DNA from 4 places in the Paenibacillus sp. sgz302191 genome. Region 3 is predicted to be linked to each of the others. Evidence: riboswitches for the same ligand, from Rfam matches in the RefSeq annotation. Region 3 holds a riboswitch; each other region holds the start of a gene.

Region 1 (4,531 bases), on a different contig from region 3:
ATAAACGCTCCCTTGAGTCAAATGGAAGGCAGCTTGCGTAATGTCATAGGCGGAAGCATCGACACAGCATTCTGTCGGCCCATACACGTTAGTGATTGCAGGGGACAGTTCCTCTGAGGCAAACAAATCAAATATGTTGCCGACAGTTTCGCGAGGCAGCGCCTCTCCTCCGATCAGTAAATGGCGCAGACTTAATCCGCGGGACTCATCCGCTGCCGCAGCCAACATTTTCAAATGAGCCGGCGTACCGTCGGTCACTTCGATCGCGTGGTCGCGATAATACCCGGCTAAAGTCCGCCCCTCCGTCACCTTTGCTCGGGGAACAATATACAGCGTATGTCCCAGCAGCAGCGCAGCATAAATTTGCTGAACCGATGCGTCGAAATGAAAAGGAGCGAGCAGCGCCACATGGAGGCCTGGCTCATACGCCTCATATACTTGCCTTTGCAATCCCTCGATCAAATGGCAGACTTGCCGATGCTCGATCATGACGCCTTTCGGCTTGCCGGTCGTCCCCGAGGTATACATGATATATGCCAAATTTCCGGAGCCGGCACTCGGCGGCAAATTCCCGCCGCTGCTCACCCCGGACGTCTCCACGTCTTCAAAGACGATTTGTTCCGATACCGGCAAATCGTATCGGCCGGCCAGCTCCGCTTCCGTCACAGCGATGTTCGCGCCCGAATCCGCGATCATGAACCGGATTCTTTCCTCCGGAAATCCGGGGTCGATCGGCACATAAGCTCCGCCGGCTTTCAGGATGCCGAGCATAGCGATGATCGCCCGTTCGGACCGGTTCAGCAAAATCGCGACCGGCGCGTCCGGCACAACTCCTTTTTCACGCAAAAGACGACCCAGGCGATTAGCACGTTCGTTTAATTCCCGGTAGGACATTTGTTCGCCTTCAAAGAATACGGCAGTCTGCTCGGGATTCCGTGCGGCTTGCCGCTCAAACCAGCCATGCAGCGTCATTTCCCGGTCATATCCCAGACGCGGGCTCCTTCCCTGCTGCAGCAGCCATTCCTGCTCGGCCTGCGGCAGCCATGCCAGCTCCCGGATCGCCTTCTCGGGAAAGGTCAGCGCATGGTCCAGCAAAGTCAATAGCCGGCGGTACAAAGCTTTTATTTCTTCCGGTTCGAATATTTCCGAACGATAATCCATATCGATCATGAGCATGCCCGTATCCGGCCGGTCCTTGACATGGATCGAAATATCGTTCACTTCATGCCCGCTGAACAGGGGCTCGATCATGTAAGAGAGACCTTCCTTTTCCGTCCATAACATGACCTGATATTCGAGCGATATCCCGAACAGCCGGTTCAATTGTCCATGCTTGACGCGCAAATCACTGATCAACTGGTTATAAGGATATTTCTGATGCCGGATGACCGCCAATTGATCCTTCATGATCCGTTTGGCAAAGCTGAGGAAATCCGCGTTCTCATCAACGTGAGCTCTTACCGGAATGGTGGAAACGAACATCCCGAACATCTGTTTTTCCTTTGCGTTCGTACGGTTGCCCATAAACGTCCCCAGAATCGTCTCGGTTTGCCCCGTCGCTCTCGACATATAAATATGGAGAGTGCTTAAAAACAGCGAGAGAACGCTGATCCCATGCTCCTGGCAAAACATTCCGATTTTTTCATGTAAAAAAGCGGGCACTTCTTCCGTCAATCGAATCGCATCCGTCTCGACCAAATAGGAATCCCCTCGTTTGAGAGACACGGTCTCCGGAATGGAATCGAACTGGGCATTCCAAAATTTATGGTCCTTTTGAAACCGTTCGGACTTCTCATATTCCGCTTCGCTCAAAATATATTCCACATAGGAGGGCTGGCTCGTTTGCAGGGCGTCGGTTCCTTTGACCAGCTCCAAATAGCGATCGATGAGCTGATTCCCCAGCAGCACCATGGAAATCCCGTCGGAAACGATATGATGCACTGCCGCGAAAAGCCAAATCTCCGCAGGGCCGATCTTGAAGACGATAAACCGGAACAACTCGCTATCGTAGAGCGCCATCGGCCGGCAGGCCTCCGTTTGCGCCCGTTCCGTCACGGCATCGATATCTCCCGTTTGACGAACTTCCACCCACTCGATATCAAAATCCTCGCAATCGGCAACGTACTGCCGCGGTTCGCCCGCCTCATCAAGCGCAAGCTTAAAGCGCAGCGCTTCATTGCTGTGGACCACATGACGAATGGCCCGGTTCAACATCCGGTCGTCGATCCCCGCTGCGGATTTTAATTTAACGATACCGCTCAAATTTGAAACGCTGGTTTCGGGATAAAACTGCTCGGTATACCAAATCCGTTTTTGAGCATGCGTTAATGGTAAAAAGTGCTTTTGCATAATTACTCCCCCCATCATGCGAAATAATCTCTTGGTCTTGGAAACTTTGAAAAATTTTAACACCCCAAAGCGAAAAAGGCCCACCCCGAATAAAAGGGGAGCCCCTGTTACCCGGCAACCTGTCGACCATAGCATCTCATCTCTTGTGAAAAAGTAATGCGATGCCTTAGGCCATGGCTTTGCGTCCCTACGTTTCCATAGGTTTGCCTTTGTCGAATATTTGTAGAATTTGTATTTATATAGATATATTTACTTTACATATAATAAAACACTAGGAAAGATATACTAGTTACGGTATTTTAATAAATAATTTTATTAGAGGTTACTAGTAAAATTTACCTTATTTTTTTAGGACGCTCCTAACACGAAAGGCCCGGCTTTATCCGCGCCGGTTCATATAAATTACAAGTAACCGCTTCCAATACATGAATCGACAGCGTTTTTTTCGTTTTTTCGACATCGTTCCAGACCATCTTGCAACAAAAAAATGAGAAAAGCCTCCGCCGGAACCGTCTCGTCTTGAGCGGCCCCGTCCGGAGGCTGTATGTGCTTTTGCAGTTTAAGTAGGGCGGGCGGCTGTAGTCCGCCTATCCAGGACAGCAGGCTTAAACTTTAACCGCCTGTCCGTATTTTTCGGTATGTATCGATAAAAGAGAGCACGTCGACCCGCTTCCCTCTCTTTTTTGCCAATCTCGCCATCGTTACTAGCGTTTTCCAGAACTCGTCAAGCACTGGGGACTCCAGATCGGAGCTTTGCGGCGACGGGCTTACCTGATTTTTGTACAAGCTGCCTTCGTCGGAGATAAGGTACTGAATTTGTCGTTTTTTCCATTGTTCTCCGGTTACATAACTAATCCCGATTTCCCTCATTTTTTTACGGACTGATGTCACGGGGCGGGATAGTTCTTTGGCAATAACAACGGGGGGACACTCGCTGGAAAGTCGAATAAGTTTGTCCAATTCTTGCGTAGACCACGGTTTTTTTGTCATTCGATTCAACTCCAATTCTTCATACTGTATCCTTCGTTGCCTTAAAATGGTTAATGGATTCGCGATGATTTGAGGATATCAAGCAATTGTTAGGGAAGTATGAGTTAACCATAATATTTTGGTATATTACATAACTTTTTCGATATCGTTCGCTATTTTTCTACTTCCCTGGAACTAAAATCGTCCTGATTCGGACACGTTATATAGAAGTAATTTCCAGCAACTCGGGCATATTACGGCCCTTGAAGCCCCATACTAGTCTTATTCGACTATGAGGTTTTCTACCGCGCTGCGTGTTATTGCCGATCAGAATGCCGTTCTACGCCCGCGAATATGAAAAAAGCCCTTGGCGAGCGCTCAAAAAGCGGCTTCGGCAGGGCGGAGATGGAAAACCGGGATCAATTCGTGTACGATGAAAAGGAAACAACTTCAAGACATAACCGGAGGAGAGGGTATCCGTGAAAATGACGATTCATGAATCTCAATTGTTTGTTCAAGATCTGGGCCAAAGCCAGGGAGAAGGGCTCCCGGTCATCCTGCTGCACGGGTTTCCGCTGGACCACCGGATGTGGAGCCGTCAAGCGGATGCGCTTGCCGCCGCAGGTTATAGGGCCATCATCCCGGACCTCGCCGGCATGGGGCAGTCCGCTGTCCCGGCATCCAACATCGCGCTAAGCCGGTATGCCGACGATGTCCTCGCTCTGATGGACAAGCTGGGCATACAAAAAGCCGTCCTTGGCGGTTTCTCCATGGGCGGCTATGTAGTGTTCTCGCTGCTGCGCAAGGCGCCGGAGCGATTTGCGGCGGTTGTGCTGGCCAACACCCGTCCGGAAGCCGACCCTCAGGAGGGCCGCAAAAACCGGATGAACATGGCGGCCTCCCTCTACGAAAAAGGCGCCGCCGCTGCCAGGGACGCTATGCTGCCCAAGCTGCTTTCCGAGGAAAGCCGGCAAACGCAGCCTGAACTCGTCCGGGAACTGAGCGCCGTGATGGACGAGATGCAGCCGGAAGGGCTCGTCCACGCCAGCCTGGCTATGGCTTTCCGCGAGGATTCCGTGGATCTGCTCGCAGCGATCGATGTGCCGGCCCTTGTCATCGCAGGCGAGCACGACCCGATTACGATGCCGGAAGTGATGAAATCGATGGCTGAACGTATTCGCGGCGCGAGCTTTCATATTGTTCCGGGAGCGGC
Region 2 (4,531 bases), on a different contig from region 3:
GCCGTATATGAAATATTTGTGGCAATTCGAGCTCATTTGGGGATTTGTAGCGGGGCTCGGTACGGGGATGATGGCCAACGTGCTTGGTGTGACGGTCTCCAATCAATGGTTCGCCAAACGGAGAGGGCTTGTCGTCGGAATGCTCACGGCCAGCGCGGCTACAGGCCAACTGCTGTTCCTGCCTTTACTGGCCAAAATAACGGTGGAAGCCGGTTGGAGGTATTCGATTTATACGGCAGTGGCGGTCGTTGTGGCCGTGCTCGTTGTCGTAGCGGTCTGGATGCGGAACCATCCTTACGACGTAGGGGCCGCTGCCTACGGTTCGGAAGAGATCGTCAAACCGGATGCGTTCCAAGGAAGCATTTTTCTTACGCCGCTGCGTACGCTTCGGTCGGCAATGAGCAGCAAAACTTTTTGGCTGCTTGCGGGGACGTTCTTCTTTTGCGGCTTCTCCACAAACGGGCTGATCGGCACGCATCTCATTCCGGCTTGCGGGGATCACGGCATTCCGGAGGTGATGGCCGCAGGGCTGCTGGCTCTGATGGGGCTGTTCGACCTGATCGGCACAACGCTTTCGGGATGGTTGTCGGACCGCTTCGACAGCCGCTGGCTCCTCTTTTGGTATTACGGGCTGCGCGGTCTTTCCCTGCTCTTTTTGCCGTATGCGCTTGATTCAAGTCCGATGTCGCTCTTGATTTTCTCGGTCTTTTACGGGCTTGATTGGATTGCGACGGTCCCTCCGACCGTGAAGTTGGCTTCGAAAGAGTTCGGCAAAGAAAAGGCCGGGATGATTTTTGGCTGGGTAGTCGTCGCTCACCAGTTAGGCGCATCGGCAGCGGCATATGGCGCCGGATTGATGCGGGACTGGATGGGGACTTATACCATTGCCTTCATCGGCGCGGGATTCGTCTGCCTGCTTGCCGCAGTTATGGCCGTGCGGATTTCGAGAGCGGGAAGCGCGGTTCGTCAAGCGATGTGATGGATTTTGCCAGGAGAAAGAGGTATAATGCCCAATAGATATGAAATCGCGCTAAACAAAGGCAGGAAACCCGCATGATAAGAAAAATCGTTTCCCTGGCATGCATCGTCCTCGGCATCATCGTTTTTCTTTACCCGACGGTCAGCGATCGCTATGAGAGCTATCAGCAGCAAAAAATTTTGCGGCAATGGCAGGAAAATTTGCGCCATATCGATGAACCGGCCCCCGAGACGGATGCGGCGGCGGTCAGCGCTCCTTCTTCGGCCGGGACATCCGCAGAGATGCCGCCGGTAATCCCTTTGAGCGCGGAGCCGACAGCGATGCCGGCAGCGATGGAGCTGAAAAATATCGAGGGCGTTTTAATCATCGACAAGATTAATTTGAAGCTGCCGATATTAACGGATGCGACGCCGGTCAATCTGAAGCTGTCCCTTGCGAGCATTGCCCATACAGGCAAAGCGGGCGAAGTGGGGAATTATGCCATTGCCGGCCACAGGAACCTTACTTACGGCAAAAATTTCAATAGGCTGGACGAAGTGGACGTAGGAGATTTGGTCGAAGTGGACACAGGCAGCAAACAGTTCGTGTACAAAGTCGAAAGCAAACAGTACGTTCTCCCGGAGGATGTCTGGGTGTTGAACGGGAACGGCAAAGACAGCGAGATTACGCTGATTACATGCCATCCGATGGAAAACCCGACGCACCGCATCGCAGTCAAAGGAAAATTAATAGAAACTAAGACTAGTTAAACGGACAAGTCTATGATATAATCGCTCTATTAAAAAAATAAGATTTCGGTGCTTTCCACCGATAAAGGCAAATCTAGCGAAAGCTAGAGACGCAAAACTAAAGGGCCTTCCTTAGCAAGCGCTAAGTTGGCAGCCAGTTACCGAAAGGAGAGTTTTTTATGTTCAAAAAAACCTTTGTATCCATGATGGTCGTTGCACTTCTTCTGATCCTTGCACCGAAAGGGACTTACGCAGCTTCCGCTCAAGCGGCAGTAGACAAAAGCCTTCTGAACAAAGGAGTCGTTACAGTCAACTACGCGAATGCGAAAAATACGAAAGCCCTCGTCCGGATTTCCAAAGGGAACGTCAAATTTGATTATAACCTGGCTGAAGGCGCCCAGTATCCTCTGCAATTAGGCAACGGCAGTTACACTGTTCTCGTTGCGGAGTCGACAGGCGGCAACAAATATAAAGTAGTCGCGCAAGAAACGGTCGATTTGAAGATGGACGACGAAAATGCAGTGTTTTTGCAATCCATTCCGCTCATCGATTGGAACAAAGATACCAAAGCGGTTGTGAAGGCCAAGGAACTGACGGCCAAAGCCGAGACGGACAAGGACAAAATTACCGCTATTTATGCCTATATTACGGCAAATATTACATATGATAACGATAAAGCGCAAACCGTCGAGGGCGGTTACATCCCGAATTTGGATGAAATTTATGACGCATCGAAGGGAATTTGCTATGATTATGCATCTACTTTTGCGGCCATGGCAAGAAGCGTAGGCATTCCGACCCGTCTGGTTATGGGTTATTCGGCTGAAGCGCCGGAAACTTATCATGCATGGAATCAAGTTTTCCTGAAAGATACGGGCGAATGGGTTACGATCGATACGACGTACGACTCGGCTCGGGTACAAGGCGGACAAGACACGCCGATGCTGAAAGATGCTGCAAACTATACGATCACCAAAATGTATTAAAAGCGAAGTTCCGCTCCGAGAGCGGGAAATACAATAGATGAAGGAACTTGCATTCGAACCTGAGTGCGGGTTCTTTTTTTGTTGCGGCTGTTTGTTCAGTTTATGTTCAGTATTAAGTTTTAGAATACAAAATGTGACTTGTTTTTTACAGAGAGAAAAAAGAAAAAAGAAAGAAAAGTTAATCCGACCGGGAGGGAGTGAAGCAGGCGCCGGAGGCAGAAGCGGGAAAAGGCTTCAATTCGGCCGACAAAGCGTGAAGCAAAGCAACGGAGTCAATTTCATACTTCAATTCCCTTGATCGGTTTGGATCATGAAGGTCGGAGAAATTTCGCGATCCGGCTATTTCAGTTGCTGCGGACCGGAATATATAGAGAAATAGAGCGCAGCGATTGAAATTATGAAATTGACTTCAGCGAGGTTGAACCGGGAATGGAGGAATTGAAAGACAATGTTGAAGAAAAAAACAAGTGCTCTGCTGATTGCACTTTTGATTTTTATGCAGAGCATTTCCGGAGCGGGCTTTTTAAATCAAGCGAGCGCTGCGACGATTTCAAGCAATATTATCGATAGCGTGTCGTTAGCCGTATACGACAGCGCCGGTCAAGTGGTGACGGGCAACGTGTACGAGCAAGGTTCCAAAGTACAGTTGGATTACACATGGTCGCTCCCCAATGGTCATGGTTACCACAGCGGGGATACATTTACGTTCACGTTACCGCAAGAGTTTCTGCTTTTCAATAATATCGGTCCTAGTCCGCTATTAATAGACAACGAAGAAGTGGGAACGTTTAGCGTGAACAAAGATACTCATGCAGCCGTTATGACCTTTAATAACTACATAGAGACTCATGATAACGTACGAGGCATCCTTGCACTCAACACGCAATTCGATAAGCAAAGAGTTACAGGCAGCACCACGCAAATTATTAAAATTCCGATCAAAAGCGGCGAACAAGTCTTTACGCTGAAATTCAAGCCGAACATCACTTCGACGATCGGGAAAAGCGGCGTGCCGCAAGGCTTTAACGCCAAAAACATCGACTGGACCATCGACGTGAACAAGACGCTCGATTCCGTACAGAACGCGGTTGTAACCGACCCGATTCCTGCGGGGCTCTCGATTCCGGTTACGGTGGCCGTGTACGATCTGGGCGTTAACCTGGATGGCAGTGTTGTCCAGGGAGCACTGATTGACCCTAGCAAGTACACAGTGAACAATACGGGCAATACGCTGACAGTCAACTTCACAGACAACCCGATTGACTCGGCATACCGTATCCAGTTTACGACGCCGGTTACCGATGTTGACGCAACGTCGTTCGTAAACACGGCAACGTTTCAGGGCAGCAACAAAGCTCCGGTTAACGCTTCGGCAACCGTAACTGTACAGCATGGAACCGCATTGGACAAATCGTCGACGGGCTACAGCTCAAGTACGCAGACTATTGACTGGGCAATCAAGTACAATTACAACGAAAAAACGATTGCACAGGCATCGGCCTTCTTGACAGACCTGTTCGACAATACGCAGGATCTTGTGGCGGGCTCCATTCATGTATATCCGGTTACACTGGATTCGACAGGAGCAGAATTGCTGGGCAGCGAAGTGCCTGCCGCTCAGTACGCAGTGACTGCCGCATCCGCTGCAGGCAAAAACGGATTCAAGCTGCAGTTCAACAGCGCGATTAATTCGGCCTATAAAGTTACCTATCAAACGAAGGCTAACGATCGCGTTATCACCGATGCTACAATTACGAACAAGGTGACGTCCGGAGGCGGAGACAGCAAGACGGCTACGCGCGGGATTAACCAGGTAGTTCTTATCAAGAACGTCGGAG
Region 3 (4,531 bases):
TTTTCGTTGTAGCACGGACACCAATTCTCGCCATTTCCAAGCGGCTTATTGGCGTATTCCAGTCACCTGTTGTAAAGTCGTTCCATCGATGGATACCGGCTTTCACAGCTGCATTGATGTAAGGGGTATACCAGTTATCTCCACTTCCCGACTTGGCAACCTCAAGCTTTAATGCGGTAACGGTCATCTTCATGAATTCAGCCCGACTTATGTTTTGTTCCGGTCTGAATGTTCCGTCCTCATAGCCGTCCAAATACCCTTTCTGTGTTGCCAATTCTATTGCGGATTTTGCCCAGTGACCTTGAATGTCCTTAAAGTTGGGCAGAGTGGTAGCCACAGCTAATTGATCAACTGAGCTTGCTTCAACGGGCATCACCGTCTTATTGCAGCCACTCAGAATCATAATGGAAGATGCTAGTAAAAAAATTTTCTTTTTCATGTCGTCACTCCTTAAAGTTAATGATGAATGGAATATATCATAATATAATACAAAAGTAAATTAATATTTTATTTTTGTATTATCCATGAATGGAGTTGATGATGTAACAATAACTTTCTGAAAATAAATTATAGTACCAATGGCATACGATCGTACACACTTCTAAAAATATATTTTTCGACAACAAGTTTCGACAAACATCTACATATATAAAGTGGTAATATGTTTTATGCATTAGTAAATAAGACGAATTTCCTAATTATTCTAAAATTTACTTCACTGATAAGGGCAAACTTCCCGAAAGGGGAGGGCGCAAAGCCACGGGTCTAAAGCATTAGAAATGTATGCTATGATAGCCGGGTTACCAAAGAAGGGTTCTAAAAAAGCCCCATATTTGGGGCTTTTTTTAATGTCAAAAACATTTATTATGTTGTATCTCATAGTTCTTTTTTCAATAATGCGGCTAATTTTTTTGGGGCGTCATTCCCATATTTTTCGATAAATTGCTGCATTTCAGGTATGAAATATAAGTCGAGGGCCTGCATAACTGAGTCCTTTATATCCATATCTTTGTCGACCTTTCTACGTTGAAGTGGTTTTTTGAAACGCACATCGATGTTCAGAGGGTACTTATCTGACAAATTTTTCACCTTCGCCCTTTCATTATATAATCCATCAATATACAATACAACTAGTAGATTAAGATATTAACAAACTAATATACTACTTGACTAGTAGATTGATAGATTTATATACTGGTAATAAATTCTCTTGTGCCATTATTCTACAGGAATTTTGAGTAGTTTGGTAGACAAGAGACCCCCATTAAACGTAAACGGAGGATTTAGATGTTTAATAAAAGATGGATTATTGTAGGGGTTATCGCAGCAGGTATTTCGGCCATGTATTTTGTGAATCAGAATTCCTACCCCAAGGTATGGGTAGCGTCAAAAAAAATTCCGAAAGGTTCAGTTTTAAAGAAAGATTACTTTCATATGGAGAAGGTGAAAGACAAAAAAGGCTGGATGATCGATGATGAGAGCTATTTTAATCGTACCTATGCCAAAGAAGCTATGAACCAAGATGAATATTTGAGTCGCAATGATATCGCCTTAAAACCGCTCATAGAGATTCAACCGGGAGAAGTTATCGTCGGCGTAAAAGCCATTAATAAAGATGAGGTTGTGGCCTGGCAGCTCCAGCGGGGCGATCAAGTATCTATTGAGTCTTATGATCGTGAGAAAAAGGAATCATTCCAAGATTCCCTTCTTACAAACCTGACAATTGTCGCTATGGTGAACCGTGATGGCTTGGACATCTCGGATGAAAAGGATTCCGACAGAGTTAATATAGAAGCCATTACGGTTAAAATGTCGAAGGAACAAGCGCAAAAATTTGATACATATGCCCGAAAGGGTGATATTCGATTAATGAAAGAACCAGATCCGAAAGGAGTAGCTAAACCGTGAACATCTTTCTTTCGATCAGCAAAGACGTTACCTATAAGAAAATCATGGATCGGATCGGGAAGGAGCACCAAACATCCGTAAATCTCAAGAGCTTGGGCCAGTTTATGGAAGCTATGTCCTCGCAAATACCGGACCTTATTATTGTTGATAAAAATATCGACTTCTATCCAAACGTCGCACAGCTTGAGGGTTCTATCGATATTATCGTGTTTACAGGACAATTTCCAAATCTCATGGACAAGCTCTCGGACAAAATGCTGAATAATCCAGTTCAAGTAAGAGCAATTGAACTTCCCGAAGTGATTCATGAGCCTGATCCGCCAGAGGAAGAGACAATAAAGGAAGTCGCTCCCGCTGACTCGCCATTTTTCAAAAAGCTTAAACAGCGAATGCCGAGTGCGGAGAGAGAGGTAGAAGAAGCAGTAAATGAAGTAACGGCGACGCATGAAGCAGTTGCGAGGGAAGATACTAAACCTAGAGCCGAAGCAGCCCCAACAGAGGTAAGCACGCAAGCTAAATCGAGCGCGCAGGAGGCGATAGAGCCGGATGATTCAAAGAACATTATCAAGACGATCAAGGAACGTAATAACTTAGCAAAAGAAAACGGGCAGCAAGAAGTTTCATCAACAATTAGAACGGGGGTCGTGGACAAGGACCGGAGCCGCTTTCTCAATCATGCTGTCGGTTATTGGTGCGTAGGTTCAAATGGGAAAACAACCCTCGCTCTAAATCAGGCGATATACCTCGGACAGCATATGAAAGTGCTGCTGATGGACTTAAACTTGGTCAACCCTGATATAGCAGATTACCTGAATATCGGGTATCCGAAGGGAAGGACGCTATATGACGCCTATCAAGCCTATTTGAACAAAGACCTTACGGCTGAAACGCTGGATAGTATATTCGTAGAACGGCACGGCATCAAGGTACTTGTCGGAAACCCCGATGTTGTAACACAGGGCGACTTTTCGGAACTGTTCTTTATTACGCTGCTCAAGACAGTTCGGCAGATGTTCGATGTCGTCATAATTGATATGCATACTGATCTTACGGCGGCAGCTGGAATACAACTCTTAAGCTATTGCAACCGGGTTATCATTCCAATCACTACAGATTCCTCTAAGCTCGTTCACACCAGGGCATATATGAACCTCTTTGTCCAAGGAGAAATTACCTTAGATAAAGTTGATATTATCCTGAATCAATTAGTGGAAGGAGGTAAGGTGAACGATTCTTTAGTTCAAGAAGCGGTCCAAAAAAAACCGATTGGCCGTCTCGCTCGGAGTAAAGAATTTACTCGATCTACCGAAGAAGCAAAGCCGCTTATTCTGACCAACTATGAGCCTCTTCACAAATTATGCAGGAAAATTGGGAAACCATATATCGAGGCAATGAAACAACTAGACCCGGCATTTAATGAAGAGGACGAGAATAAAAGATTCCTTGGTAAAGTACTTGACAAATTCTTCAAGAGGAGGGTGCAATCATCATGAACGAGGGTATGACTACTTTGGATATTTCCAAAAACCGGAGTGATCTTCGGGGTTATATAAAATCAAGCATCGAAACAGATGACAGTTTAAAAGATCGTTTTACGGAGAACGTCAAGTTAATCCAGGTAAATATCGAAAAAAAGAAGAAGGAAGCGAAACAACAGACCATCTCGGACGAGACATTATTTATCTGGATCAAAATGGAGATGAACCACAATCAACGTCTTGTCTTGGACGGTATGGACATTGATGCCTTAGCTTTATTATACTCCGATGCTTTTCGGGGATATGGGATTTTGCAGCCTTACGTGACGGATAACCGTTTTTCAGATGTAAAAATGGTGTCTTACGACAAGGTATTCACGAAAGGTAAAAACGGATGGGAACGCCAGCCCGTTCGGTTTAACAACCAGGATGAGGCCGATCGATTCGTTCAAGCCCTATTCAATAAAAATTCTTCGATCCTCAATGTTAAATTTCCATATAACAACTGCATCGACCATCAATACCGTTTCCGACTTAACGGATCGTTCGGGGACATAAACCCACTTGGGGCTTTTGTGGTCATTCGAAAACAGAATCATTACCAATTAAGCGATGGGCAGCTTATTAAGAATGGAACTACGAACGAACACATTCAAGCGCTTATTGAAGTCATCACTTGGTGCATGGTTTCCTTCTTCGTTTATGGCGAACAAAATGTAGGGAAAACGACTTTTCTCGGAAACTGCTTAGACAAGATTTCTGATCCGCGCTATGCCCTAACAACCTTTGAGGATACACCGGAGTTTTGGCTGAAAAAGACAAACTGGCATTCTCACATTACACGTCCCCATGTAGGGGAAGGTTTCGATCCGATTACCTTGGACACCCTGATTCAAAACTTTTTTCGCGAGTCCGGAGAATGGGGAACAGTGGGTGAAGTACGCGGACCCGAAGCGTTCACCATGCTGGGAGGGGCGTCCGGTGGAAATCCTTTTGGTTGCTCGGTACATGCCCCTACTATGGCATTGGCTTGGAAACGGTTGCTCTTTCTTTCCATTCGCATGTCTGGAATGAGAGAGGAAACCTTGGAGGCTTTTTTCAAGCTCTATTTCAAAGTCGGGATTGGCATGGCAACCGAGGGCGAT
Region 4 (4,531 bases), on a different contig from region 3:
GGTGCACCCGGGCTGAGACCCGCAGCTGCTGGATACCGTCACCGATGCGGTACCCGTTTGATCGATGCCTGCCGCTGTGTCGACATAGCGCGCTGTGATCGTAGCGCTGCCTGCCGAACTTGCCGTTACCAATCCGCTTGAGTTCACGGAAGCCACTGCCTGATTGGAGATCGACCATGTCGTGTTCGGGCTGCTTGAAACATTTTGAGTCGTCCCATCCGGCTTCGTTAAAGTGGCCGTCAATTGTTTGGTTGTGTTCATACCGGGACTCAAGCAGCCTGCAGGAACGTTTACCGATAAACCGGCTGCCGCTGGCCGATATTCGGCAACAATGGTCGTACCCCCGATATTCATCGTTATATTTCGGTTTGTTAAGTGAGCATCCCCGATCACTTGTGGAAACTTGATGTTGCTAGGATCCATCGTGGGGTAAATATATGACTTTGAAATCGGGACCGTTTGTCCATTGTGATCATAAGCAGGAGGAAGGTTATAAGTTACGCTTTCCAAATAACGGTATACATTTTCTGTTTTCACTGTATCAATGAGTGTTCTCGTAGTTCCGTCTGCTGAAACCAGATATCTTTCTACGGTTAAGGGTTCATAAGGCGTATACGATGCCGGTATATCATAATAATCATCAAGATCATCCGGGTGGGCCCATGGTTCTGCATGTTTTATTTCTTGAAGTGTATAAAAAGGTCCGCGCCTTGTGCTCCCGTCGGACGCATTGAACGATTCCATGATTGCGCTGAAATAGATGGGTTGCCCCGGCTGCAGGACAGAGTCAAAGCTGTCAAAAAAATCCCGATCAACCGTAGCCCCGTCAAATTTGAAAGTAGTTGTTACTGGATCGCCAGGGATTGGCGGGTCCGGATATTGAGTTACATTCGCTGCATTGTTATAGACAACAGTTTTATCTAGGTTCATTGGCTTGCAATCTCCATCTCTACATGCCGGAGCACTATGTATCATCCACCCGACAGTTCGATACCGAATGCCGGTAGTAGCGGCAGTTGAAGTAATGTCGATTTGAATGCCATGTAAACGTTCATCCATAGTAATTTGCACTGGATATGCGAGTGCTGGAAGTGGTAGGATTAACGCAAATATGAATACAATCAAAAGTACAAAAGATATACATTGGGGGAGTCTCTTCCTCATAAGTATCCCTACCTCCTTCCATATCAATCTATTCACGAATAACCATGAAGAGATTTACTCAATTCGATAGGTTTTGTATTTAAAAAGCGCAGCGTCTGATTTTATTTTCTCTTCGATTATTTTAACGCCAAAATTTTCTGCCGAAATCGCCACATCTGCATAGCCGACATACCAAACGTCTTTTTCAATGTTTTTCGGTCCCCATATATCGACAAACAGATTTTTGTTCTCATCAAAACTGGTTACTTTAAACCTGAATTGGCAGCGTACATAGTGTGAAACATCACCGAAGAAAACTATAGATGGTTCTGGCGTTACTGTGCCTTCAATTCGGATATGATTCTGCTTCACCCAATCAACATACCTTTGTGCATCACGATTTACGTTCTGTGGTTTATTAACGGTTTGTAAGAAAGCATCCACCCAGTTTTGATCTATCGTATTGTAATCCACATTCAGTATTTGATTACCAAACTGTGATACGAGTTTAACCCAAACGTCAACCGCATCTTTCGAGTAGTATCTGGAATCATGGATGATTTCTTTCGCTGTAAAACGAATTGAATCTGTCTGGAACGGATGTTTATACTCGTACATTTCATTAGGAATACCCTGTAGGATGTAAGGAAAATCACCGCTATTCGACGGCAGATTTGTCGTGCGAATCGCGCGCCCCCAGGGATCTTTGGGAGCGTTCATCGCTTGCTCCGCACTGGCAACCGCTTTTTCGTCGACAGCCAGCGAATGGCCTCCTTTAACAGTAAGAATACGCTCAATTGTCGTTATCGCCTCAGCCCGCGTTGTCGGTTGATCTTCCCCGAGCGTGCCGCTATCATCCATGCCAGTAATCAGACCGGCTTTGGCCGCCAGATACATCCACTTCGTATCATCAATGTTCTTGTCGGCGGTCGTAGCCCGAACGGCTGTGCGCGCCATTTCTTGACGCGTCATCGGCGTGTTCCAGTCCCCACTCATAAAATCGCTCGGTCGATATATCCCCGCGTTCGTCGCAGCGTTAACGTAGGGCAAATACCAACTATTACCGGTGGTTACACCTGAGGTTGGAATCTGAAGCGCGGTATTTACCATTTTGATAAATTCAGCGCGCGTCACTTTTGCATTCGGTTTGAAAGTGTGATCCTGGTATCCGTCGACATATCCTTTTTGCACCGCGCCGGCGATGGTCGTCTCCGCCCAATGCCCTTTCGTATCGCTAAAGCTGCCTGTGAAAGCTGTGCCGGCGGCATTCGTTGTTTTCGTCGTTGGTGAAACGGCGGTTGAATCAGCTTGGACATCAGGAATTGAAGTCCCAAGTAGTGCAATAACCGCTAGCGATGTAATCAAGTGAACTCTCATTTTTATACCTCCATAGTAAAAAAATTACTTTCTTCAAAACAAAAAAAACCAACTGCTTTTGGTGGCCCGGCTACCGTTTCTTTGAGCAATGTCTTACGACACTCCCCATAGAAGTAGGCCCGCAGCTTTGCGTCCCTGTCTTTCGAACAGGTTTGCCTTTTCAATTTCACTTGGTTATTAGGTATTTAAAACTATAAAAATAGTACATTAGATTTAATCCAAATTCCATATTAACCCATAATCCAACATAATTCCACAATATTATTTATAGTTCACACCAAAGGTTACCTATTCAATTACCACCTTGAGCAAGCAAAAGGAAGAAAAGACTATCAACATCGGCTGCTCGATTGTGGCACTGCTCACATACTGGATTATGTTCAATAACTTCGTACTCTTGGCCTTGATATAACGCCCAAATACCTCTATAAACTTCCTCAATTCTTCTGTTCAACCTCAAAATCACTAATTTTATTAAGAAAGTTCTCCGCGGTATCCTCGTTTACGACTGCAATATTAAATCTGTCTGAAAAGTCATCAGGATTATAAATTTCAAATCCTTTCTCAAGATAAGAAGCAATTAGTTTTCGCAAGTCTAAAAACCATATCTCCTTGTCTGCAACAAACCATACGATGTTTTGTATTTTACTAGAACTATTATAGTTTCAGCATACTTGGGTTTGTTATGCACTCGTACCTCCTCCTCAATATTCAAGTTATACCTTTACTTGGTCCGCTACATATTTTAATTCTCGGTTCTAAAAATGGTTATTTTTGTTGCTTTCTATGAATCAACTCATGAAAAAAAGAAGACCACAATACAGGTGGCTAGCTCGCATTGTGGCACTGTTCGTTGCTTGGTAATTTACACAAAATTACTGATAGATCATTACAAATCTAGATTTTCATCCTCTATGACCAACCTAACATTTTCCAAGTACTGTTCCCTGATATTAAGTTCAGAAGAATCAATGTTTTCTTTTTTCCAGATGCTTATCAATCTCTTATCCTTAATAATTTCTAATGCATTTTTAACAATATGTTCTCTAATGCAATTATTACGCACGCAAATTTCTGCCAATATTACAGTGAACAACCAATTTGTTTCCTCATAGTCGTCTGTTTGGTTTTCATACTCTACGACCAATCTTGAAATTGCTTGACCTGGGGATAATCCATCAGAAATAAAACTCGTGTAATCTTTCGGGACATACTCCATCAATTCATCATATGTTAATTCTTCTACCATATTCTACCTTCCACCTATCTCTTTAATTCTCTTATATAATACACATAAATCTCTATATCTGGGAACATCTCTTTGAATTTTAAAATAATTGGACTACAGCTAGCACACGGCTCTCTATCAGTATAAAGGTCAATTCTCCCTTTTCTCTCCCTTGGTTCAAGCTTTTTCAGCTCGTCAGTAATATCCTCCAAAATTTTAAATTCTGTATCCCATTTTCTTGTATAAGCACCTTCTCCATCAATGACATCTAAATCGTTAACATCTCGTGGTGTAAAATTCCAGTCCTTCTCATCTTTAAGAGTCGAGAAACCTTGTGCATCACCTGCATCACTTACAGCGTTTACACGACTAGAAGATTTATACTCAGATCTTAATCCTTTTATCTCTACTTTTGCCAAACCAAAATTACCTTGTTTCCTAATTTCCTTCGGCAGTTCTTTTCTGAGCTCTTTACTTCTCCTAGCTAGTTCTCCACCGATACTTTGCGAATCGATTGTTACCTTCTCAGCAGTAATAACTTCACTTTTCAAAGAAGATTTACCCGTCCTCTCACCCTCCGGCAGCTTCTCGTTCGGTCTCTCATTGGGCTTCTCAGGTGGTTTGATCGTTTGCGGAGGAGTTCCCTGATCCACTTCACCGACTCCCCTGGCCGTATTCCCTAAAGCGGGCTTCCCCTTCGAAATAAGCGCTGATGTCCCTCCTGCGATCATGGAAGCCAGCCCGAAGCTCGCCATCCAGTGCTCTTTGGAGAGCGCTTCTTTC

What was found. A riboswitch is a leader RNA that binds a small molecule or an ion and turns the genes downstream of it on or off. The one in region 3 is predicted to bind cyclic di-GMP.
Region 1: it holds a riboswitch for cyclic di-GMP, as region 3 does, so the genes downstream of both, AC3G2T_RS37890 (amino acid adenylation domain-containing protein) here and AC3G2T_RS34995 (CpaB family protein) in region 3, are expected to answer to the same signal.
Region 2: it holds a riboswitch for cyclic di-GMP, as region 3 does, so the genes downstream of both, AC3G2T_RS09585 (transglutaminase-like domain-containing protein) here and AC3G2T_RS34995 (CpaB family protein) in region 3, are expected to answer to the same signal.
Region 4: it holds a riboswitch for cyclic di-GMP, as region 3 does, so the genes downstream of both, AC3G2T_RS17725 (S-layer homology domain-containing protein) here and AC3G2T_RS34995 (CpaB family protein) in region 3, are expected to answer to the same signal.

What each region holds. Positions count from the first base shown of each region.
Region 1 covers NZ_JBYLHY010000058.1:11,464-15,994, reverse strand. The annotation lists partial or broken gene AC3G2T_RS37890 (amino acid adenylation domain-containing protein) at 1-2,349, opposite strand, end outside; cyclic di-GMP riboswitch class I at 2,460-2,567, opposite strand; gene AC3G2T_RS37885 (hypothetical protein) at 2,962-3,339, opposite strand; gene AC3G2T_RS37880 (alpha/beta fold hydrolase) at 3,804-4,531, shown strand, end outside.
Region 2 covers NZ_JBYLHY010000005.1:224,111-228,641, reverse strand. The annotation lists gene AC3G2T_RS09595 (MFS transporter) at 1-979, shown strand, start outside; gene AC3G2T_RS09590 (class D sortase) at 1,054-1,728, shown strand; cyclic di-GMP riboswitch class I at 1,785-1,873, shown strand; gene AC3G2T_RS09585 (transglutaminase-like domain-containing protein) at 1,887-2,693, shown strand; gene AC3G2T_RS09580 (collagen binding domain-containing protein) at 3,142-4,531, shown strand, end outside.
Region 3 covers NZ_JBYLHY010000042.1:22,360-26,890, reverse strand. The annotation lists gene AC3G2T_RS35005 (S-layer homology domain-containing protein) at 1-439, opposite strand, end outside; cyclic di-GMP riboswitch class I at 717-808, shown strand; gene AC3G2T_RS35000 (hypothetical protein) at 877-1,080, opposite strand; gene AC3G2T_RS34995 (CpaB family protein) at 1,288-1,908, shown strand; gene AC3G2T_RS34990 (CpaE/TadZ family protein) at 1,905-3,401, shown strand; gene AC3G2T_RS34985 (ATPase, T2SS/T4P/T4SS family) at 3,398-4,531, shown strand, end outside.
Region 4 covers NZ_JBYLHY010000011.1:183,573-188,103, reverse strand. The annotation lists gene AC3G2T_RS17730 (DUF5704 domain-containing protein) at 1-261, opposite strand, end outside; gene AC3G2T_RS17725 (S-layer homology domain-containing protein) at 1,219-2,520, opposite strand; cyclic di-GMP riboswitch class I at 2,578-2,687, opposite strand; gene AC3G2T_RS17720 (Imm3 family immunity protein) at 3,410-3,769, opposite strand; gene AC3G2T_RS17715 (deaminase domain-containing protein) at 3,784-4,531, opposite strand, start outside.